4 regions of the Thioalkalivibrio sp. ALgr1 genome follow, and region 3 is predicted to be linked to each of the others. Evidence: predicted binding sites of a transcription regulator. Region 3 holds the regulator's gene; each other region holds the start of a gene.

Region 1 (5,534 bases), 530 kb from region 3:
TGAGGTAAACCCGCCATGAAGACTCCCCGTTCTGTATCCCGTGTGGTGGGCGCGCCCCGCCGCACCCTCCCGCGCCTGGCCCCGTTGCTGATGGCGCTGACCCTGGTCGGTTGCGACGCGCTGGGCACCCCGACCGAGGCCGAGCACCGCGAACGCGCCGAGCGCCACATGGAGGCAGGCGAATATGCCGCGGCCACCATCGAGTATCGCAACGTGCTGCAGCGCAATCCGGACCCCGAGGTGCGCGGCCGCCTGGGCCTCGCCTATCTGCGCGACCAGCAGCCGGAACCGGCCGTGCGCCACCTGCAACGAGCCCTGGAGACGGGCGCGGACCCGAACGAGTACGCCCTGCCCCTGGCGCGGCTGCTGTTCATGCTGGGTGGCAGTGGGGCAATCGCCGAGATCCCCGAGGCCGATGGCCTGGAAGGCGAGGATGCCGCGCGCCTGCTGGCCTATCGGTCGCTGGCGGCCTATCAGGCGGGAGACGCCACTGCCGGATCGGATTATCTTGAGGCCGCCCGCGAGGCGCATGACGATCTGGTCGAGATTCATCTGGCGCGCGCCTACAAGGCGATGTCCGATGGCGACGCCGAGCAGGCCATGAAGATGACCGATGCGGCCCTGGAAAAGGACGCCGAATTTTCGCCTGCCTGGTCCCTCAAGGGAGACCTGGAACGGGTGCAGGGCGACCCCGAGGCTGCACTCAAGGCCTTTAGCCGCGCCGTCGAGTTGCGCCCGGATGCGATCGCCGAACGCCTGAAGCGCGGGCTGATGCACGTCGAACTGGGGCAGTTCGACGAGGCCCGGGCCGATGGCAAATTCCTCAAGGATGGCGCACCCAACCACGCCGGCGGCCACTTCCTGATGGGGCTGATCGAGTTCGAGACGGGCGAACCCCTGCAGGCTCGCCCCCACCTGGAAGAGGCGCTGGCGGCCTCGGCCAACTACCGCCTCGCGATGCCCTATCTGGCGGCCATCCAGCTGGAAGAAGGCAACTGGTCCCAGGCGGAACGCCTGCTGGAGCGCCACCATGCGCTGGGCCCGGCCAACGCGATGAGCTATCGGCTGCTGGCCCAGCTGCGCATTGAACAGGGCCGCACCCAGGATGCGCGACGGATCCTGGCCGAGGCACTGAGCGAGCGGCCCGACCTGATCGAAGCCCTGGGCGATCAGCTGGCCGCGCTCTATATCGGCGAGGGCGACACTGAAAGCGGGATCGAGGTCCTGCGCGAGGCCCTGGCCAACCGCGCGGACCGCCCGGAACTGCAGGAGATGCTGGGGATTGCCCTGGTGCGGCACGGCGACCACGAGCAAGGCATGGCGCTGCTGCACCGAGTCGCCAGCGAAAGCGCGGATGTACGCCTGGCCGACTACTCGGTGGCCCTGGCGCATATCCGGGATGGGCAGTACGAGCAGGCCCTGGAGGCCACCCAGCGTCTGCGCGACAAGGACCCGGAAAACCCGCAGGGCTTCAACCTGATGGGCGCCGCCCTGCTGGGGATGGGCGAAACCCACGAGGCCCGCCTGATCTATCAGGAAGGACTGTCGCTCCATCCGGACAACAGCACCCTGGCCCTGAACCTGAGCTCGCTCGAGGTCCGCCAGGGCAACCTGGAGACGGCCCGCGAGATCCTCGAGGACCTGCAGGAACGCGACCCCGGGCATCCCACCTCGGCGATTCGGCTGGCGACACTGCATTTCCAGCAGGGCGAGATGGAGGCCGGCAAGCGCTGGCTGCAGGACGCAATCGAGGCGCACCGGGATCGGATCGAGCCCTACCTGATGCTGGCACGCGCCCAGAACCAGCAGGAGGATCACGCCGCCGCCCGATCCACCCTGGAAAAAGCCCGCGAACATCACCCCAACGACACCCGAGTGCTGGGCCTGCTGGTCGATCTGCAGGAGCGCGAGGGGGACTTCGCGGGCGCGGCACAGACGCTTGGGCACCTGGCCGTACTGCGGCCGGATGCCGCGGAGCTGCGCTTCCGGCAGGCGCGCAATCTCGCCGCGCTGGGCGAGACCGAGCAGGCCGTCACGGCCCTGCGCGAGACGCTGTCGATCGACTCCAGCCACATGAGCGCGCGCATGGTGCTGACCCGCCACCTGAGTCTGGCCGGCGAGGTCGACGAGGCGCGTCAGGTCTTCGAGCCTGTTGCGGAGCGGGCCCCGGAGGCGGCGCAAGTGATCGCGCAACAGGCCTGGTTCGACGCACAAGCCGGCGAGCTCGACAAGGCGATCGAGGGCTACGAACGCGCCCTTGAGCGTGAGTCCCGACGCGACTGGCTGGTGGAGAAATACCAGGTTCAGCAGCGGGCCGGCCATTCCGACGCGGCCCTGGAGACGCTGCAGGGCTGGCTGCAGGACCACCCCGATGATCTCGCCTCGCGCCACCTGCTCGGCTCGGCGCAGATCAACGCCGGCCACGAGGCCGAAGCCCTGGAAACCTACGAAACCGTGCTGGAGCAGCGCCCCAACGATGTCATCGCGCTGAACAATGCGGCATGGCTGGCCCGCGAGACCGACAACCCCCGCGCCCGCGAGTATGCCCAGCGGGCTGTCGAACTGGCCCCGGATCAGCCCGCGATTCTCGACACCCTGGGCGTGGTCTTGCTGGAGGGCGGCGACACCGAGAGCGCGCTGGAGACCCTGCAGCGGGCCTACCGGATGAGCCCGCAGGCACCGGATATCGGGTTCCATCTGGCACAGGCCTACCAGGCCAGCGGCGAAACCGAACAGGCGCGCGCCCTGCTGACGGAACTGCTGGAGGCCCACGAAGATTTCCCGGAACGCGAACGGGCGCAGTCGCTGCACGAGTCGCTGTAAAACCGGAAAAGCGAGAAAGACGCGCCGAGCAGAAGCCCACGTCCGCGTGGGCTTCTGCTTTTCCGGCCAGCGTCGAAACTGGCGCCAGGACTACTGCGATTTCTTCAACAGCAGGTTGTAGCAATTGCCCGAGATCGAGGAGTCGACCACCTGGAACCCGGCGCTGGTGAAGCGACTCAGGATATCGCGGGCCTCGTACGGGGTATGCAGGATGCCTTTGCGCATGCCCCAGCGGTTGATGCGTTCGGCAATCAATTTGAGTGGCTGCGGCGTGCGCGGATACAGCAGGACGTTCGCGGCCAGGGTGCCCCCCGGCTTGAGCACCCGAAAGGCCTCGTGGATGGCGCCGTCCACATCCGGAAAGCAGTGTACCGAGTTGGCGATGTTGGCCGTATCGAACTCGCCGTCGGCGAACGGCAGCTCCGCGGCGTCGGCGTGTTTGACAGTCACGTGCTCGTCCTTTGCGAAGCGGTGGCGCGCGCCCGCCAGCATGGATTCGGCGTAATCCACGCCAACGATTTCGCTCTCCGGCAGTTTGCGCCGGCGCCGCCACTTGAGGGCCATCTCCAGCAACGTCCCCGTACCGCAGCCGATCTCCAGATGCCGGGCCCCCATGTTGCGGCCAAAAAACCGGATCTGGGCGCCCAGGGTGCTGTTGTAGGCAAAGGTCAGGATGAAAAACCCCCGCGCGTCGTACCACCACGGTGGCGACTTGTAGGCCTCGGCAATCTCGTCGCGGGTCTTGGCACGCTTGGACATGTGGCATCTCCTTCACGGAAAGAACGGCCGAGCCCCCAATCCCCGCCGTCCGTTTTTTTTACAAAGCCCTTTTCCAGGACCAATGAAAAACAAAACAAACGCTTTGAAAATCCGATAGTTAACACTTTTGGCACGCAGCCTGCTTTACTTCACTCGCAAGACAGGACGACTAGCAAATTGAAGTGGAAGTAAGCGTTAACCCAAACAAATTGATGCTAACTGGTGGAGGATTACAACATGGAAAGGTTCAAGCAAACAGCGCTGGGGGCGGTACTGGCAGTGGCCAGTCTGGGGCTTGCGAGCACCGCACATGCCGGCGTCTTCACGATTGATGATTCGCAGCTCGATCTCTCGACGATCGCGGTCGGCGAACGTCAGGTTGACCGTATTACCGGCGGGTATGAGGAGCTGCTGACCCTCGATACCGACGGTTCCTTCGACGCGGCGGCCTACTGGAACGTAGGTCAGTACTTCCTTGGGGGTACAAGCGTCAGCAATCGCCTGGGCGCCGGCGGGGACGACGGTGATCTGTTCTATGGCCTGTATGCCGTGTTCGAGTCCTCCGGGACTTTCGACGCGGGTTCGGGCGAGTTCACCGGCACCACCGGCTCGATCGCGCTCTACCTGGATCCGAATCTGGATACCACCTTCGGGTTTAACTCGGGCGATGCGGCCGACGGTGTGGCCCTTGGCGGCACGGGTGATGACATCCTCGTAGGCTGGTCCGACATCTTCGAGCGGGGCGCGGGTCGCTTTGAACCCGGCTCGGACGATATCGGCAGCTTCGCGCTCATCTTCAACGAGTGGATGCTGACGGATGAAGGCAAGCAATTCTTCACCAGTCCGGACCCGTTCTACATGAATGTCCGAGTATCGGGTCAGTTCGACTTTATCGAGGGTTTCGAGGAAGTCGATCAGCGCACTACCTTTGATGTGGTCGGCTCGGCCGACGCCCGGTGGTTCGGGGTACCCGAGCCGGGCATGCTGCTTCTGCTGGGAACCGGGCTGGTAATGCTCGGCTTCGTCGCCACGCGACGCCGCCGCCGCGAGACTGGCCTGGCTGCCTAGCAGCCCTTGTGGTTGGGCCTTCTGCTCCCCCCTGGGTGGAAAGCCTCTCCCGGCCCCTCGTCTTCGGACGAGGGGTTTTTTTATGTCCGAACATACGAAACGCGAGGCTGGATGGCTGCTGTTCAGACCTGGGCCCGGAGACGTGCGAGTCGACGTCGTCCGATCGCCAGCAGCAGGCGCTGCAGGGGATTGCGGTTGCCACCGGGGCGCCAGGTGCGGGCGAGGCGCTGGCGATAGGCATCGAAGTGAACGCCGCGCGGGGCCCAGACGACACGGCCACGTCCCAGCAGGATCTTCAGGGCCTCGGTACCCATCACCCCGGCGCACAGCTCGCAGGCCATCACGGTGGACGGGCCATGCTGCGCCCTCAGGTCGACGGCGGCAGGATCGGCCAGATAGCCCATCTGCATCATCGACGGGGCCAGGCCCATCATGAAACGCAGCGCCAGCTCCTCGTCGGGCAATCCATCGCGCAGGTCGAAGTAGTCATCGAACGACAGACCACCCGGGCGGAAATTGAGCAATGCGGCCCCCATGCCGAGCGGGGCCACGGTGATCGCCGGGATCCCCCGCTCCGCGCACGCGGCGAAGACCTCGCGGCGGACCTGAAACACGAAAAAGTCGAGCCCGTCGACGTAGAGATCCACACCCTGCAGGAAGGCCTCCAGATTGTGCTGGTACACCCCCTCCGGGAATGTGGTGATCTCGAGCTCCGGATTGATGTCCAGCGCCATCTCGCGCAGGACCTCGACCTTGGGTCGGCCCAAACGGGACATGCCGGCCCCCGCCTGGCGGTTCATGTTGTGCAGCTCGAAGCAGTCGAAATCCGCGATATGAAAGCGCCCCACCCCCAGGCGGGCGAGCGTCAGCAGATGGCTCCCGCC
Region 2 (5,534 bases), 340 kb from region 3:
ACGAACGCGCGCGCGAGCAGCGGGGCCTGGAAGAGGCTGACATTGTGATCATCGAACGCGACGGGGAGACCCGGCGCGAGTACCGCATGGGCGGGCAACTGGTGATGGTGGAGGTGATCCCCGCGGCCGGTCCCTCCTACTACCTGATCGACAGCACCGGCGACGGCCTGCTCGATCGCCGTCAGCGTGAGCTGGAACCCGATTTCGTACCGCCGTCCTGGGTGATTTTCCAATGGTAATGAACGAACACGACTGCCAGGCCTGTGCCGAGGCCTGCGGGGTGAGCATCGAGTTTCGCGAGGGCGAGGCCTTGCTGGCGGGGCAGCCCGTGCAGTGCCTGCGTCTGTCGGCGGATGCCGCCTCCGGTATCGAGGCGGCCCTGAAGGGTGCAGGCATCAGCCCGCTGGCCACCGCTGATGCCGACGGGACGCGGATTCTTTTCCTGGATCAAGGTCAGGCATTGCGCGAACCCCTGTCGGCCGAGGGCCCCGGAAGCCTCAACGCCCTGGGGGAGCGGGCCGCGAGCTGGCAGGCCCTGCACCCGGCGAGTGCGATGCCGGAGGCCACGGGCTATCGCCGCGGGGTGCTGCAGCAGCTATTGCGCGAACGCGCCGATGCCCTGGGCCAGACGCTGTTGGCCGGCGAGCGGGAGACGCTGGATGCCGAACTCCACCACCAGAGCCTCTATCGTTTCGAGGATCTGCCGCTGGCCGGGAGCTACTGGCACTCGGTGCGGGTCTATTCGGAAGGGGCCGGGCTCGCGGATCTGGTGATGCCGCCGGCGCCGGTGCCCGCTTTCTGGCAGCTCGCGCGCATCGCATTGGCGATTGCGGTGGACGAGGCCGGCGAGATTCGAGCCGATGCCTACCGCGCGTTGCTTGCGGGCTACCATGCCAGACGCCCGTTGGCCGCGATCGAGCGCGGGGCCGCACCGACATTGCTGCGCCTGGCCGCACTGGACGACTGGATCGGTCGTCGCGAATCCGGCGCGACGGGCGAGGCCGAACGCCAGCGGCTCGTTGCGCTGCAGGGGCACGCCGCCCGTGTGCAGGGCATGTGGGTACGTGCCGCGTAGGTGGCTCGGGGGTTTCGGCCCAAGGAGATCGACGATGAACAAGGTCTGGGCGCTGTTTCTAGTCGCGATGTGCCTGCCGGCGCTCACCCAGGCCGAGGTCTATCGCTGGACTGACGACCAGGGCAATGTGCACTTTGGCGACCGTCCTCCCGAGGGCAGCGCCAGCGAGTCGGTCGATGTACGTGAGCCCATGCGCGGGGTGCCGCTCGAGGGTGCCCGAGAGATCCTTGAACGTCCGGTGCGGCCTCAGCAAGAGGAGGCCGATGCCAGTGGCTACGAACGCGTCGCGATTACGCAGCCGGAGGACGGGGCCGGCGTGCGTGCCAATGACGGCAATGTCACCGCCGAGGTGGCGCTGGAGCCCGCCCTGGATACCGAGGCCGGCCATCGCGTCGTCTGGCTGCTGAACGGCGAGGAGGCTGGCGACAGCACCGGCTCCAGTATCACCTTCGAGGGGCTCAACCGCGGCGAATACAGCCTGCAGGCGCGAGTAGAAGACGACGCCGGGCAGGAGCTCGCCAGCAGCGACACCATCCAGTTCAACGTGCTGCGCATCGCGATCCCGCGCGAACAGCAGCAACAACAGCGCCCGCAGCAATTCCCCCAGGGCGGCGCCCCGCGGGCCCCCCAGGCCCCGCGCGCACCTCAGCCCCAGGTCCAGCAGATTCCGCAGAACTAGTCGGCCGCACCAACTCCGTGCGCATTCTGCCCCAATATGGTGCCGTATTTGCACTATAATGGGGCGGCGCTTGGTGATTGCCGCCACGGCCGCCTTGCCTGGGCGCTCTCCTGCCCGCGGATGATCCACCCTGTGCTGTGCCCCTGTTTGGCGCGATTCCTGCTTGAGGCCCGTTGATGAACAATCCTGTTGCCAAGCCCGCCCCAGCGCCATGGCCCTGGTGGGACGACCTGTCAACTGCCGTGCTGGTGACGGATGGCGAGCTGCGCCTGGTCAGCCTGAACAGTGCGGCCGAGGTCCTGCTGGGGCTTAGCCGCGAGCGTATCGTCGGCCACGGACTGGGGCAGTGCCTCAGGCTCGACCGCAGCCTGTCCAATCGGCTGCGGTCGGTGTTGTCACTCGATCAGCCGATTACCCTGCGCGCCCGACAGATGGAGCCACTGCGCGCCGAGCCCTTCCTGGCGGACATCACCATCACGCCTCTGCGCGGTGACGATGGCCGCGAGCCACAACTCTTGTTTGAACTTAACGCCATTGATCGCCATGAACGGATCAGTCGCGAGGAACAGCTGCAAAAGCAGCAGGCGATCACGCGTGCGGTGACCCGGGGGCTGGCCCACGAGATCAAGAACCCGCTGGGCGGCCTGCGCGGGGCGGCGCAGCTATTGGCCAGCGAGCTGGATGACGACGGGCTGAAGGAATACACCGGCATCATCATTCGCGAGGCGGACCGGCTGCGCAGCCTGGTCGATCGCATGCTGGGCCCGAACAACCTGCCCCGCCTCGAGGCCGTAAACCTCCACGAGGTGCTGGAGCACGTGCGCGGCCTGGTCAGTGTGCAACTGCCGCTGGGTCTGAAGATCCGCGGCGACTACGACCCGAGCATCCCGGATGTGCAGGCCGACCGCGACATGCTGGTGCAGGCCATCCTGAATCTGGTGCAGAACGCGGTGCAGGCGTTGAGCGAGGGCGGCGAGATCACCCTGGTCTCGCGCGTACTGCGCCAGTACACCATTTCCGGTCACCGCCACCGCCTGGTGGCGCGCCTGAGCGTGCGCGACAACGGCCCGGGCATCCCGGAGGAGATCCGCGAGCGCATCTTCTTCCCGATGGTGACCGGCCGCGCCGCGGGCACCGGCCTGGGCCTGCCCATCGCCCAGAGCCTGATCCAGTTGCACAACGGACTCATTGAATGCCGTTCGCGACCGGGCAGCACCTCGTTCGACATCCTGCTGCCGATCGAACCCCAAAATGCCAAGGAGGCCGGCAACTGATGGACCCCATCGTCTGGATCATTGACGACGACGACTCGATCCGCTGGGTGCTGGATCGCGCCCTGCAGCGCGCCGGTATCAATGTGCGCGGGTTCGAGACGGCCGACGCGGCCTGGGCTGCGCTGGAGACTGACGAGGCCCCGGATACGGTGGTGGCCGACATCCGCATGCCGGGGCTGAACGGCCTCGATTTTCTCGCCCGTATGCAGACCCGCCCGGATCCGCCACCGGTCATCATCATGACGGCGTTTTCGGATCTCGAGAGCGCGGTCGGCGCTTACCAGACCGGGGCTTTCGAGTATCTGCCCAAGCCGTTCGATGTCGACGAGGCCGTGGCCCTTGTTCAGCGTGCGCTGGAGGCGCGGGCGACTGCGCAGCAAAATGCCGAGGGTGGCGCCAGGATCGAGGACACCCCCATCATCGGCGAGGCGCCGGCGATGCAGGAGATGTTCCGCGCGATCGGGCGTCTGTCGCGCAGCAATATCACCGTACTGATCAACGGCGAGTCCGGCACTGGCAAGGAGCTGGTCGCGAGGGCCCTGCACCAGCACAGCCCGCGGGCCGATCAGCCATTGATCGCGTTGAACACCGCCGCGATCCCGAAAGACCTGCTGGAGAGCGAGCTGTTCGGTCATGAGCGTGGCGCCTTTACCGGCGCCAGCCAGAGCCGCAAGGGCCGCTTTGAGCAGGCCGATGGCGGCACACTGTTCCTCGACGAGATCGGCGACATGCCGTTCGACCTGCAGACGCGTTTGCTGCGGGTGCTGGCGGACGGAACCTTCTATCGCGTCGGTGGGCATACCCCGATCCGGGTGGATGTGCGCATCATCGCCGCCACCCACCAGGACCTCGAGGAGCGCGTGCGCGCCGGGCTGTTCCGCGAGGATCTGTTCCATCGCCTGAACGTGATCCGTATCCATGTGCCGTCGTTGCGCGAGCGCCCGGAGGACATCCCGCTGCTGGTGCAGCACTTCATGGCCGAGGTGGCGTGCGAACTGGGGGTCGAGGCGAAGACCATGCGGCCGGAGGTGGTGCGCGAGCTGCAGCGTCTGCCCTGGCCGGGTAATGTTCGCCAGCTGGAGAACACCTGTCGCTGGCTGACGGTCATGGCCTCGGGACGTGAGGTGCACCTGGACGACCTTCCGGCCGAGCTGCATCAGGATGCGCCGCCCATGGAGACCCACGGAGGCCTGTCGGACGCGCAGATGGCCACGCCGCGTGACTGGACCAGCGAGCTGGCCCAGGTCGCTCGGCAGCACTGGCAACAGGGCGAGCGCGACCTGCTCGGCCGGGTTCTGCCACAACTGGAGCGTACGGTGATTCGCGAGGCGCTGAATGTGACCGGTGGGCATCGCCAGCAGGCCGCTGCCCTGCTGGGCTGGGGCCGCAACACCCTGACTCGCAAGATTCAGGAGCTGGGCATCGACGACGAGTAGGGCAGATCAGGTCGTGGGGTCTTCCGGGGCCGGGGCGGCGCAGGCGGAGATCGCGCTGTTGAGCTGCAGGCTCCCGGTCAGCTCGCTGACCTGCTGGATGCCGTGGCGATCCATGTAGTCGCGGATGCCGTCCAGGATCTTCGGCAGGCACAGCGGATCGTAGAACAGCCCGGTACCCACGCCCACGGTGCTGGCGCCCGCGATCAGGAATTCCAGCGCGTCGCGCGCATTCATCACGCCGCCCTGGCCGATGATCGGGACATTATGCGGTGCGGCCACCTGATAGACCTGCTGTACTTTCAACAGCGCGATCGGCTTGATCGCCGGGCCGGAGAGTCCGCCCTGGTTGTTGCCGATCACCGCGCGGCGGTTTTCCACGTCGACGGCCATCCCCATCAGGGTGTTGATCACGGCAAACCCGTCGGTCCCGGCATCGATGCAGCGGCGGGCATTCTCACCGATGTCGGTTTGGTTGGGCGACAGCTTGGTGATCAACGGCTTGGAGGTCACGGAGCGGCAGGCCTCGACCACGCGCGCCGACATCTCCGGGTCGTTGCCGAACGCCACGCCGCCTTCTTTCACGTTGGGGCAGGAGATATTGATCTCGATGGCATCGATCGGCGAGTCGTCGAAACGCCGGGTGACCTCGATGTACTCCTCGATCGTGGAGCCCGAGACGTTGGCGAAAAAGCGCGTCTCCTCGAAATCCAGCGCGGGCAGGATCTCGTCCACCACCCGGTCCACGCCCGGATTCTGCAGCCCGATCGCGTTCAGCATGCCGTCCGGGGTCTCGTAGACGCGGTGCGGCGGGTTGCCCAGTCGCGCCTGGCCGGTCGTGCCCTTCAGGCAGATCGCACCCGCGTCGCGATTGGAGAACCCGGCAACCCGGGTGTATTCCTCGCCAAAGCCGACACAGCCGGACAGCAGCACCAGCGGCGTGTTCAAATGCAGCCCGCAGAAATCAACGGCCAGCCGCGGATCGGTGCGCGAATCACTCATGCTTCACATCGTCCTTTATGAACCGGAAATCCCGCCGAACACGGGCAATATTATTCGTCTGGCGGCCAACA
Region 3 (5,534 bases):
ACTCCGGTGCGTCGTCGGCGATCAGCCGGTGCCCGCGCGAGATCAGCTCGAGCGCCACCTCGCTCTTGCCCACGCTGGAGGCCCCGCTGATCAGCACGCCAATGCCGAGGATCTCCATGAACACGCCATGGCGCACCTCGAAATGGGCCAGCCGCTGCTGCAGGAAATAGCGCAGCAGGGAGATAATCTCGTGGCTGCTGGTCGAGGAGCACAAGATCAGCGGCAGCTGCTCATCGGGGACGTCCGGCATCTCCGAGAACGGGCAGGTGTCCTCGGCGAAGATCACCGCGGTCGTCCCGGTGCAGGCCATCTCCAGGATCAGTTGCTCGCGCTGATCATCGCTCAGCCGCGCGATATAGCGCGCCTCGAAATCGCCGATCACCTGGATACGGTTAGGCCGGATCAGGTTGAGGTGCCCGGCGAGGGGCAGGTCGTCGCCGTCACCGCCGACCAGGTTGCGATCCGGTGCGACCTGCTCGCCGTGTACGTAGCGCAGATCCAGGCGATTGCCCATCGCCTGGATCAGGACCTCTACGGTGATGTCGCGCGCGATGCCGCCCTCTCCCAGTGCCTCGTTCATGCACGAATCTCCGGCAGTGCTGGCACGGGGCGTCGTAAGAGAGAAAGTACTGCCGGGAGAGCCATGTTCAGGCGTCGCCGAAGGCCCGGGTCAGTTCGCGTTCCAGGGCGTCCGCGTCGCCGGCACGGCGCAGCGAGGCGATATTGTCGGGCTGCGAGAGACCGCGAGCCAGCTGCGCCAGCAGGTCCAGGTGCGCGCTGGTCGCCGCCTCGGGCACCAGCAGTGCGATCAGGATGTCCACGGGTTCGTGGTCCATGGCGTCGAAGTCGACCCCCTGGTCCAGCCGCAGGACCGCGACCCGGGGGGCATCGAGCTCGGCCAGACGCCCATGCGGGATGGCCACGCCATGCCCCAGACCGGTGGAGCCAAGCTTCTCGCGGGCAGACAGGGCCTCGAAGATGGCCCCGCTGGCCGGGCCGGCGGACTCCTCGCCGCCGACGGCCAGCAACTCGGCCAGGGTCTCGAGCGCCCGTTTCTGGCTGGAACACTCGGGCTCCAGCCGGATACGGGCGCGGGTGATCAGCTCGGCAATGGTCATTGCGTTAAAGGGCCTGTTCGCGGTTGCGCTGGGCACCCTCGGCGCGGTGATGGTCCTTGACCTTTTCCTTGTGCTTGATCAGCTGACGATCCACCTTGTCGATCAGGCCATCAATCGCCGCATACATATCCTCGTGACTGGCTTCGGCGTGGATGTGATTGCCGCTGACCTGGAGATTGGCCTCCGCCTTGTTGTTCAGGTTCTGGTTTTTCTCGTGGGTCAGCACCACATGCACGTCGATCACTTTGTCGAAGTGGCGTTCCAGCTTCGCGAACTTTTCGTTCACGTAGTCGCGCAGGGCGTCGGTGATATCGACGTGATGGCCGGTCAGGTTGATCTGCATGGTCAGGCTCCTTTTTGCTTGGTTCCACTGGGCATACTCGCCATCTGCCGGCGTTCGCTGGAAGACGGTATGTGCATAGCCTCGCGGTACTTGGCCACGGTGCGTCGGGCCACATTAATGCCCCGATCCGACAGGATCTGGGCCAGTTTTGCATCACTCAGTGGCTTGTTCGGGGTCTCGCCACCAATCAATTCCCGAATCATGGCACGGATCGCGGTCGCCGAGCATTCGCCGCCATCGGCTGTGCCAACATGACTGGAAAAGAAGTACTTGAACTCGAATACCCCACGCGGGGTGTGCATGTATTTCTGTGTAGTCACCCTCGAGATGGTCGATTCGTGCATCTCCAGGGTCTCGGCGATATCGCGCAGGATCAGCGGTTGCATGGCAACCTCACCATGCTCGAGAAACCCCTGCTGGCGCACGACGATGGCCTGGGCGACCCGCAGCAGGGTGTCGTTCCGGCTGTGCAGGCTCTTCAGGAACCAGCGCGCCTCCTGCAACTGATCGCGCATAAACGCGCTATCACGCGCATCGGAGACCTGCCGCACCATGCCCGCATAGAGATCGTTGATGCGAATGCGCGGCGCAATCTCCGGGTTCAAGTCCACGCGCCAGCCATCGCGGTCATGGCGGACATAGACATCCGGCACCACATATTCCGAAGTGGACTCGCTGATCTGGGCACCGGGCCGCGGATTCAGGGTGCGGATCAGGTCCAGCGCCCGCGCCAGCTCGTCCGGGTCGCGCACGCCGGACTGGCGCTGCAGGGCTCGGTAGTCCCGCTTGGCCAGGCTCTCCATGCCGTTTTCCAGGATGGCTCGAGCCGCGTCACGCGCCGGGGCATCCGGCGCCAAATGGCGCAGCTGGATCTCCAGGCACTCGCGCAGGTCCCGCGCACCGACGCCCAGCGGGTCGCACTGCTGAATCCAGTGCAGCACCGCCTCGACCTCGTCGACCCCCACGGGCTCGTCTTCGCCCTGGCTGATCATCTCCGCCAGCGCCTCGAGTTCACTGTCCAGATAGCCGTCCGGGCTGATCGCGTCGATCAGCGCCGCCCCGATCCGTTGGTCTCGTGGGGTCAGGTGGCTCAGATGCAGCTGCCAGAGCAGGTGGTCCTGCAGGCCCTCGTCCTCGCCGTCGGAGGTATTCTCCAGCGGGTCGCGGTCGTCCAGGCCGCGTGGGCTCGGGGCGGGCTCGTAGATGTCGTCCCAGCGACTGTCGGTGCTCAACTCCTCGGGGATCACGTCATCGCCAGCCGTGTCGGCCTGCATGCGATCCCCGTCGACCCGTTCGCCCCCTTCCTCCGGGCGCTCGGGCGGGGCCTCCTCGCCCTCGTCCTCCACCTGCTCGAGCATGGGGTTGCTTTCCAGCGCCTGCTGGATCTCCGCCTGCAACTCCAGCGTGGAAAGCTGCAGCAGACGGATCGCCTGTTGCAGCTGCGGGGTCATCGTCAGCGTCTGCCCCAGCTGCAGATTGAGCCCGGGTTTCAGCATCGCGGTTTGAGGTCCATGGTGACCATCAAGATCATCTTAAGGAAACACTGATCAATGTTCACAGTCGAAAGTTTTCTCCGAGATACACGCGGCGCACCTGGGGGTCGTCCAGCAGCTCCTGCGGGGTCCCGGCGCTCAGGATGCGGCCCTCACTAAGAATATAGGCCCTGTCGCAGATTCCGAGGGTCTCGCGCACGTTGTGGTCGGAAATCAGCACACCGATCCCGCGCTGGGCCAGATGCCCAATCACGGCCTGGATATCACCCACGGAAATCGGATCCACGCCGGCAAACGGTTCGTCCAGGCAGATAAAGCGCGGGTCACCGGCCAGTGCCCGCGCGATCTCGGCGCGGCGACGCTCGCCCCCGGACAGGGCAATCCCAGGGCTGTGGCGCACGGTCTCCAGCTGGAACTCCTCGATCAGGGCATCGCCGATGCGGCGTCGCTCGTGGCGGTCGAGCTCCGAGCGCAGCTCCAGCACCGCCTGCAGGTTGTCCCAAACACTCAGCCGACGGAAGATCGAGGCCTCCTGCGGCAGGTAGCCCAGCCCGGCTCGGGCCCGCGAATGAATCGGGGCCCGGGTGATGTCCCGGTCACCCAGCGTGATGCGGCCACGATTGGGCCGGATCAGGCCGACCAGGCTGTAGAAACAGGTGGTCTTGCCTGCGCCGTTCGGTCCCAGCAGGCCCACGACCTCCCCTGGTGCCAGATCGACGTCGACACGATCCAGCACCGTACGCTTGCCATAGCGCTTGGTCAGCTCGCGGCCGGTCAGATAGCCGGCCATCGGCGCAGATTCGCCACCGGCCGCGGCGGGCGCGCTGGTGTCGAGCTCGTTCATTCGTCGTCTTCGCGGGGCTGGATCCTGATACGTACACGCTCGTCATCGGCCTCGCCACGCTCGGCCTCGATCACATCCGTCTCCAGGTCGTAGACGATGCGCTTGCCGCGCGCTTCCTCGGCTGCCGTGACCACATGCGCCTGGTCGGTCAGGATCACCCGGTCCTCGTTCAGCAGGTAGTCGATGCGCAGCGCGGTGGCGATGCGCATCTCGCCCGTCTCCGGGTCCGGGGACTCCAGCCGCGCAGGCTCGCCGTGGGCCTCCATCTCGTAAGGGCGTCGGTCGCGGCTGCGCACATAGACCTTGTCGGCCTCCAGTGTCATGTCCCCGCGAATCACCACCACATCACCGGTATAAGTGCTTACGCCCCGCCGGTCGTCCATCTCCGCACGATCGGCGGTAATCTCCACCGGCAGGGGCTGCTGCTGGGCAATGACCGGCGCGGCCAGCAGCAACAAGGCACTGCCCAGCAGCACGGGCCATCCGGCCCGGGCGAGCGACGACCCACCACGTTCAGTCATTTGCGGCTTCCTCCTCGCCCGACTCGCTGTAGAGCGTGTACACGTCATGGAACAGCTCTATGGTATCCCCTCGCGAGTCGACGCGCAGACCCGTGCCCCGCTGGAAAAGGCCAGGCTGCTCCAGCGTCGACGGGGCATCGGAGGTGGCGATCATGGTGTCGGTCGCCACCTTCACATCGGCGGATTCAATCACCGTGCGCACGCGCTCGTCACGCTCGGGCTGCACCCCCCGCGTGGGGCCGATCAGGTCCAGGATCTCGTCCATCGGTCGGTGCAGCGCCTCGGGCGCAGTCCAGTGCCATTCGATGCCGCCAGCGTCAAAGATATCCAGGTCGGGGTCGTCGATCAGCTGCGGGCCGTCGCGGCCAAACTCGCGCAGACGCGTCCCGCGCAGGCGGTGACTCAACTCGCCGTCCTCGCCAGTCGCGTGCAGCGTGAAGCCCTCGATCTCCAGCGTCACCTCGCCCTCCGGCTCGTGCTCGCTGGCAACAGCGCCGGCCACCAGCGCCGCCATTGGCAACAGGATCAGCGCCACCGGTCCGGCCACCCACTTCATCCGTCGACGTACTCCGCGAACAGGGCCTCCAGCCGCCCCTGGGCCGCCAGCAGGCCCTCGCAGACCTCGCGCACCGCGCCGCGACCGCCGGGGGCCTGCGTAACCCAATGTGCATGCTGCAATACCAACGGGTGGGAATCCGCCACCGCGATGCCGAGCCCCACACGGCGCATCGCCGGCAGATCGACGATGTCGTCGCCCACGAAGGCGGCCTCGTCGGGCGCGTGGCCGCTCTGCTCCAGCAACTCGTGCAGTGCGGCCCCCTTGTCGCGCCGCCCCTGCACCAGATGCTGCACACCGAGGTCCCGCATGCGGTGCTCGACCACCCCGGAGGTGCGTCCGGTCAGGATCGCGACCTCCAGCCCTCCGTCCAGTGCCAGACGGATGCCGTGCCCGTCGCGCGAATGAAAGGCCTTGTACTGCTCGCCGGCATCCCCCATGAACAGGCTGCCATCGGTCAGCACGCCGTCGACATCCAGGATCAGCAGACGCACTGCCGCCTGGCGGCTGTGCAGGGCCTCGTCGTGACGGTCCATCAGGCCACCCCCGCGCGCAGCAGGTCGTGCATGTTCAGCACCCCGACCAGCCTCTGGTCGTCATCCACCACCGGCAGGGCATTGATCCGCTTGCTCTCCATGGTCTCCAGGGCCTCCACGGCC
Region 4 (5,534 bases), 420 kb from region 3:
CGCGGTGCCATGCGTGTGGCCCGCGTCCGGCGCTGGGCGCCGGGGCTTCTTGCCTCCACCGGGTGCATAACGGCGCATGGCTGCACCGACAATGGGCGCCATCCGGCAACCGCTGCGGGTATGGCGGCGCTTGCGAAGCGGGCCTCGCCGCCCTATGTTGCGGGCCATGGAAACGCCCGCCGTCCCCACCTCCATCCGCCGCCTGGCCGGCCGCGCCATCGCGGACTTCGACATGATCCGCGAGGGCGACCGGATCCTGGTCGGGCTGTCCGGTGGCAAGGATTCGCTGACGTTGCTGTGGCTGCTGCATGGCCTGGCGCGGCGGGCGCCCGTGCGCTTCGAGGTCGGCGCGGTCACGATCAATCCGGAGATCGAGGGCTTCGAGCCACAGCGGCTGATGGACTATCTCGGTGGTTACGGCATCCCGTATCACTTCGTCTCCGAGCCAATCGCGGAGCTGGCCGGCGAGCACATGGACAACGACTCGTTCTGCTCCTTCTGCTCGCGAATGAAACGCGGCCTGATGTATCGCACCGCGCGCGAACACGGCTACAACGTGCTGGCGCTGGGCCAGCACCTGGATGACCTGGCCGAGAGCTTCATGATGAGTGCCTTCCACGGTGGCCAGCTGCGTACGATGAAGGCCCACTACGCGATCGACGCAGGCGACCTGCGGGTGATCCGCCCGCTGGTCTATGTGCGCGAACGCCAGACCCGCGATTTCGCCGAGGCCGCCGGGCTGCCGGTGATCCTGGACAACTGCCCGGCCTGCTTCGCGATGCCCACCCAGCGCGAACACATGAAGCAGCTGCTCGCGCAGGAGGAGGCCCAGCACCCGCGGTTGTTCCGCAACCTGCGCACAACCCTGAAGCCGCTGATGACCGAGGGCGGCATCCCGCCTCGGACCCCGGCCGATCCACCCGAATCCCGCGATCATGGCCGAACGCCGGCATCTGCGTGACCGGTTGATCGCCGGCGGTCTGCGCCTGCTCGCCCGCCTCCCTCTGCGCGTAAATCATGCGCTGGGCGGGTTGCTCGGCGCGCTGGCCTGGTACTGGCCGACGCGCTCCGCCCGCATCACCCGCCGCAACCTCGAACTCTGTTTCCCGGACAAGGACACCGCCTGGCGCCGCCGGGTCGGGCGTGGATCGCTGATGGCGATGGGCCGGGCACTGACCGAGTCCCCCTGGCTCTGGCAGGCTACGCCGCAAACCCTCGAGCGACTGGCGGTCGAGCCGCCCCGCTACGCCCGCCTGCGCGAACGCGAGGGCGGGCGGGCGCTGTTCCTGTGTGCCCCGCATCTGGGTTCCTGGGAGTTCGCCGGGCTGCAGGCCGCCTGCCACGGGCCGATGGCCACCCTGTACAGCCCGTTCAAGACCCCCGAGATCGACCGCTGGGTGCGCGACGCCCGCGCCTCCACCGGCGCGACCCTGGCCCCGGCCGACCGCTCCGGGCTGCGCGTGCTGCAGCAGTCACGTGATCGCGGCGAGATCATCGGCATCCTGCCGGATCAGAGCCCGAAGGGCGCCTCGGGTACGCATGCGCCGTTCTTCGGCCACCCGGCGCTGACCATGACCCTGCTGCCGCGCCTGCTGCGTGGGCGCGAGGACCATGTCGTGTTCTTGTTCGCCGAGCGCCTGCCGAAGGGGCGCGGGTTTCGCTATCACGAGATCGAGGCCGGGCCGGAGGTTGCCGACCGCGACTTCGCCCGCGCCGCTGCCGCGATCAACGCCCATGTGGAGGCCCTGGTCCGGCGCTGCCCCGAGCAGTACAACTGGGCCTACAAGCGTTTCCACCCGGCCCCCGAGGGCCAGCCCAACCCCTATCGCTGACACCCGGTCGAGCCAGGTTCCGAGCACAAAAAAAGCCGCCGGACCCGAAGGTCGCGGCGGCCGGTGCATCTGGCCCCGAGGGGCCGGATGCGGATGCCTTACAGGCTGTAGTACATGTCGAATTCGACCGGATGGGTGGTCATGCGCATGCGCGTGACTTCTTCCATCTTCAGGTCGATGTAGGCATCGATCATGTCGTCGGTGAACACGCCACCCTGGGTCAGGTATTCGCGGTCCTGGTTCAGGGCTTCCAGCGCCTGGTCCAGCGAATGGCAGACCTGCGGGATGCCCTTTTCCTCTTCCGGCGGCAGGTCGTAGAGGTTCTTGTCCATCGCGTCGCCCGGGTGGATCTTGTTCTGGATGCCGTCCAGGCCGGCCATCAGCATCGCGGCAAACGCCAGGTACGGGTTGGCGGTGGAGTCCGGGAAACGCAGCTCGATGCGGCGGGCCTTCGGGCTCATCACGAACGGGATGCGCAGCGACGCGGAGCGGTTGCGCGCGGAGTAGGCCAGCATCACCGGCGCCTCGAAGCCCGGCACCAGACGCTTGTAGCTGTTGGTGGACGGGTTGGTGAAGGCGTTCAGCGAGCGGGCGTGCTTGATGATGCCGCCGATGTAGTACAGCGCGGTCTCGGACAGGCCGCCGTACAGGTCACCGGAGAACAGGTTCTTGCCGTCCTTGGACAGCGACTGGTGCACGTGCATGCCGGAACCGTTGTCGCCGACGATCGGCTTGGGCATGAAGGTCGCGGTCTTGCCGTGCATGTGGGCCACGTTCTGCACCACGTACTTCAGTACCTGCACCTCGTCGGCCTTCTGCGTCAGCGTTGCGGGGCCGACACCGATCTCGCACTGGCCGGCGGTGGCCACCTCGTGGTGGTGCACCTCGGTAACGAGGCCCATCTCGGTCATCACTTCGCACATGGTCGAGCGGATGTCGTGCAGGCTGTCGACCGGCGGCACCGGGAAGTAGCCACCCTTCACGCCCGGGCGGTGCCCGATGTTGCCGTCTTCGTAGACGCGCTCGGAATTCCAGGAGGCCTCGGAGGAGTCCACGCGGCAGTAGGAGCCGGAGAGGTCCGAGCCCCATTTCACGTCGTCGAACACGAAGAATTCGTTTTCCGGCCCGAACAGCGCGGTGTCGGCGATGCCGGTGCTCTGCAGATAGGCCTCGGCACGACGCGCCAGGGAGCGCGGGCAGCGGTCGTAGCCCTGCATGGTGGCCGGCTCGACCACGTCGCAGCGGATGTTCATCGTCATGTCCTCGAAGAACGGATCGATGACCGCGGACTCCGCATCCGGCATCAGGATCATGTCGGACTCGTTGATGCCCTTCCAGCCGGAGATCGACGACCCGTCGAACATCTTGCCTTCCTCGAACGACTCTTCGTCGAGGTCATGGGCTGGAACGGTTACATGCTGTTCCTTGCCCTTGGAGTCGGTGAAACGGAAGTCGACAAAGCGGACTTCCTTTTCCTGGATCTGCTTCAGCACGTCGGCTGCGGACATGGGAGTCTCCTTAGGTTTGCTCTTGGTCTTTGGGTTCGCCGCGCCGATTCGAGCCCGGCCGGCGTTGAATCGGTTCTATGCAGGCATCATGCCAGTTCGTTCGATTGGCCCTGTGACGGTCGTTCAGGACTCATCAGGCCCGTACCACGCGGCGGGCTGCACAATATCCGTGCGCCATCGGCACCACAGTAGTGCATCAAGTCTTTTGTTGCACGCCAGTGGTGCATGGGCGATAGAGGATCTTCACCTCACCCAGCCGGTCCTTCAGGCGCGGATGGCCCTGCAGCGACTGTGACAGGCCCTCGCCCCGCGCGTTCAGGTCCACGGGCGTGCATGCCCCGTCAAGGCGCAGCGTCAGGGTCAGGTGGATGCGCCCGTTCAGATAGTGCATGGAAAGCTGCTCCAGGCGATCCAGTTCCGGGGTGTCGGCCCAGGCCTCGCGCACCGCTTCGGCGATCTCCGGACGCAGGGGCAGGTTCGAGCTTCGAGCCTGATCTTCGTCGTTTTCCGGATCTACATGGACCGTAAAATCGCGCAGCCGCTCGTGGCGCTGGGTGACGGCCCCGTACACCGCATCGGCAATCCGGTGTCCCTCGGAAACCGAAATCATCGGGGCGACCTGGATATGCACATCGGCGACCACGTCGCTCCCATGCCGCCGCGTGCGCAGCATGTGCGCATCCTTCACCCCGGGCACTTCCATGATCGTGCGGTGGATGCGCGCGACCTCCTCCGGATCCAGTGCCGTGTCAATCAGTTCGGCCGCGCTGCGCACGATCAGGCGCCCGGCGATATGCAGGATGAACAGGGCAACGATCAGCGCCGCCAGGGCATCCGCCCACGGGAAGCCCGCCACCGCGGCCCCGACCCCGACCAGCACGAACAGCGAGGAGATCGCATCCGTGCGGTGATGCCAGGCGTTCGCATCCAGCATCCGCGAGCCGATCCGTTTCGCCACACGGTGGGTGTACTGATAGAGCCCCTCCTTGGCCACCAGCGTCAGCACCGCAAAGGCGAGCGCGGCCGGTGCCGGCCCCGCGGTCGCGGCGTTGGTATCCATCAGCCGCTGTCCGGCGGCCCAGGCGATCCCGAGGCCGGCCAGTGCGAGGAACACACCGACGACCACGGTGGCCAGGGTCTCGATACGCCCGTGTCCGTAGGGGTGGTCATGATCGGGCGAGGCCGCGGCCTTGCCAGCGGCGAACAGCACCACACCATCGGTGATCAGGTCCGACAGGGTGTGCACGCCGTCGGCGATCAGCGCCTGCGAGTTCAGCAGCCATCCGCTCAGCAGCTGTGCCAGGGCAAGAAAGGCATTCACCACCGCGCCCACGACCGTTACCCGGCGCGTGGCACGGTAGCGCCGGCCGTTTTCGGGCGAGATCGTGGCCTCGGAGTTGGCGCGGGGGTCGCTCAGGACATCCCTCCCGAACAGGGGCAGGCCCTCAGTATGGGCGTGCCTCCGCCACATGCAAGACGCTTGCACTGCCTTCAGCGGTGGCCGCAGCCGGAGCCCGGCCGATATACTGTCCGCTTTGCCCTGACCCGGGATCCCGCATGGCGCACGAACGCACCCCGTCCAGCAGCAGCCCCACCTTCCAGGACCTGATCCGCCGGTTGCAGGACTACTGGAACGACCACGGTTGCGTGGTCCTGCAGCCCTACGACATGGAGATGGGGGCCGGTACCTTCCATCCGGCGACCTTCCTGCGTTCGATCGGGCCGGAGCCGTGGCGCGCGGCCTATGTGCAGCCCAGCCGCCGACCCACCGACGGGCGCTATGGCGACAATCCCAACCGCCTGCAGCACTACTACCAGTTCCAGGTGTTGCTGAAGCCGTCGCCGCCGGACATCCAGGACCTCTACCTGGGCTCCCTGGAGGCCCTGGGCTTCGACACGCTCACCCATGATGTGCGCTTCGTCGAGGACAACTGGGAGTCCCCGACCCTCGGCGCCTGGGGCCTGGGCTGGGAGGTCTGGCTGAACGGCATGGAGGTCACCCAGTTCACCTACTTCCAGCAGGTGGGCGGGCTGGACTGCCACCCGGTGTCCGGCGAGATCACCTACGGGCTGGAGCGCCTGGCGATGTACCTGCAGGGGGTGGAGAGCGTGTTCGACCTGGTCTGGACCGTCGGCCCGGACGGCCGCCCGGTGACCTATGGCGACGTCTATCACCAGAACGAGGTGGAGCAGT

The links. The regulator sigma-54, encoded in region 3, starts transcription at its own class of promoters, with help from an activator protein. The targets are predictions, from matches to a motif close to TGGCANGNTNCNTGCTT.
Region 1: pepA (flocculation-associated PEP-CTERM protein PepA) is a predicted target of sigma-54. The motif match lies at 3,711-3,727, and genes of this name have one in related genera.
Region 2: glnL (nitrogen regulation protein NR(II)) is a predicted target of sigma-54. The motif match lies at 1,903-1,919, and genes of this name have one in related genera.
Region 4: glnA (glutamate--ammonia ligase) is a predicted target of sigma-54. The motif match lies at 3,418-3,434, and genes of this name have one in related genera.

What each region holds. Positions count from the first base shown of each region.
Region 1 is NZ_KB905132.1:314,480-320,013, forward strand. It holds gene prsR (PEP-CTERM-box response regulator transcription factor) at 1-8, shown strand, start outside; gene prsT (XrtA/PEP-CTERM system TPR-repeat protein PrsT) at 43-2,823, shown strand; gene F466_RS0101565 (class I SAM-dependent methyltransferase) at 2,914-3,582, opposite strand; gene pepA (flocculation-associated PEP-CTERM protein PepA) at 3,820-4,650, shown strand; gene F466_RS0101575 (ThiF family adenylyltransferase) at 4,773-5,534, opposite strand, start outside.
Region 2 is NZ_KB905132.1:507,049-512,582, forward strand. It holds gene F466_RS0102395 (DUF2782 domain-containing protein) at 1-239, shown strand, start outside; gene F466_RS0102400 (hypothetical protein) at 239-1,075, shown strand; gene F466_RS0102405 (DUF4124 domain-containing protein) at 1,110-1,754, shown strand; gene glnL (nitrogen regulation protein NR(II)) at 1,931-3,028, shown strand; gene ntrC (nitrogen regulation protein NR(I)) at 3,028-4,464, shown strand; gene F466_RS0102420 (dihydroorotate dehydrogenase) at 4,471-5,463, opposite strand; gene F466_RS0102425 (tRNA (cytidine(34)-2'-O)-methyltransferase) at 5,462-5,534, shown strand, end outside.
Region 3 is NZ_KB905132.1:848,786-854,319, reverse strand. It holds gene hprK (HPr(Ser) kinase/phosphatase) at 1-580, opposite strand, end outside; gene F466_RS0104075 (PTS sugar transporter subunit IIA) at 648-1,118, opposite strand; gene hpf (ribosome hibernation-promoting factor, HPF/YfiA family) at 1,123-1,461, opposite strand; gene F466_RS0104065 (RNA polymerase factor sigma-54) at 1,464-2,957, opposite strand; gene lptB (LPS export ABC transporter ATP-binding protein) at 3,016-3,744, opposite strand; gene lptA (lipopolysaccharide transport periplasmic protein LptA) at 3,795-4,319, opposite strand; gene lptC (LPS export ABC transporter periplasmic protein LptC) at 4,312-4,875, opposite strand; gene kdsC (3-deoxy-manno-octulosonate-8-phosphatase KdsC) at 4,872-5,411, opposite strand; gene F466_RS0104040 (KpsF/GutQ family sugar-phosphate isomerase) at 5,411-5,534, opposite strand, start outside.
Region 4 is NZ_KB905132.1:424,939-430,472, reverse strand. It holds gene F466_RS0102040 (tRNA 2-thiocytidine(32) synthetase TtcA) at 167-961, shown strand; gene F466_RS0102035 (lysophospholipid acyltransferase family protein) at 936-1,832, shown strand; gene glnA (glutamate--ammonia ligase) at 1,931-3,340, opposite strand; gene F466_RS0102025 (cation diffusion facilitator family transporter) at 3,537-4,811, opposite strand; gene glyQ (glycine--tRNA ligase subunit alpha) at 4,898-5,534, shown strand, end outside.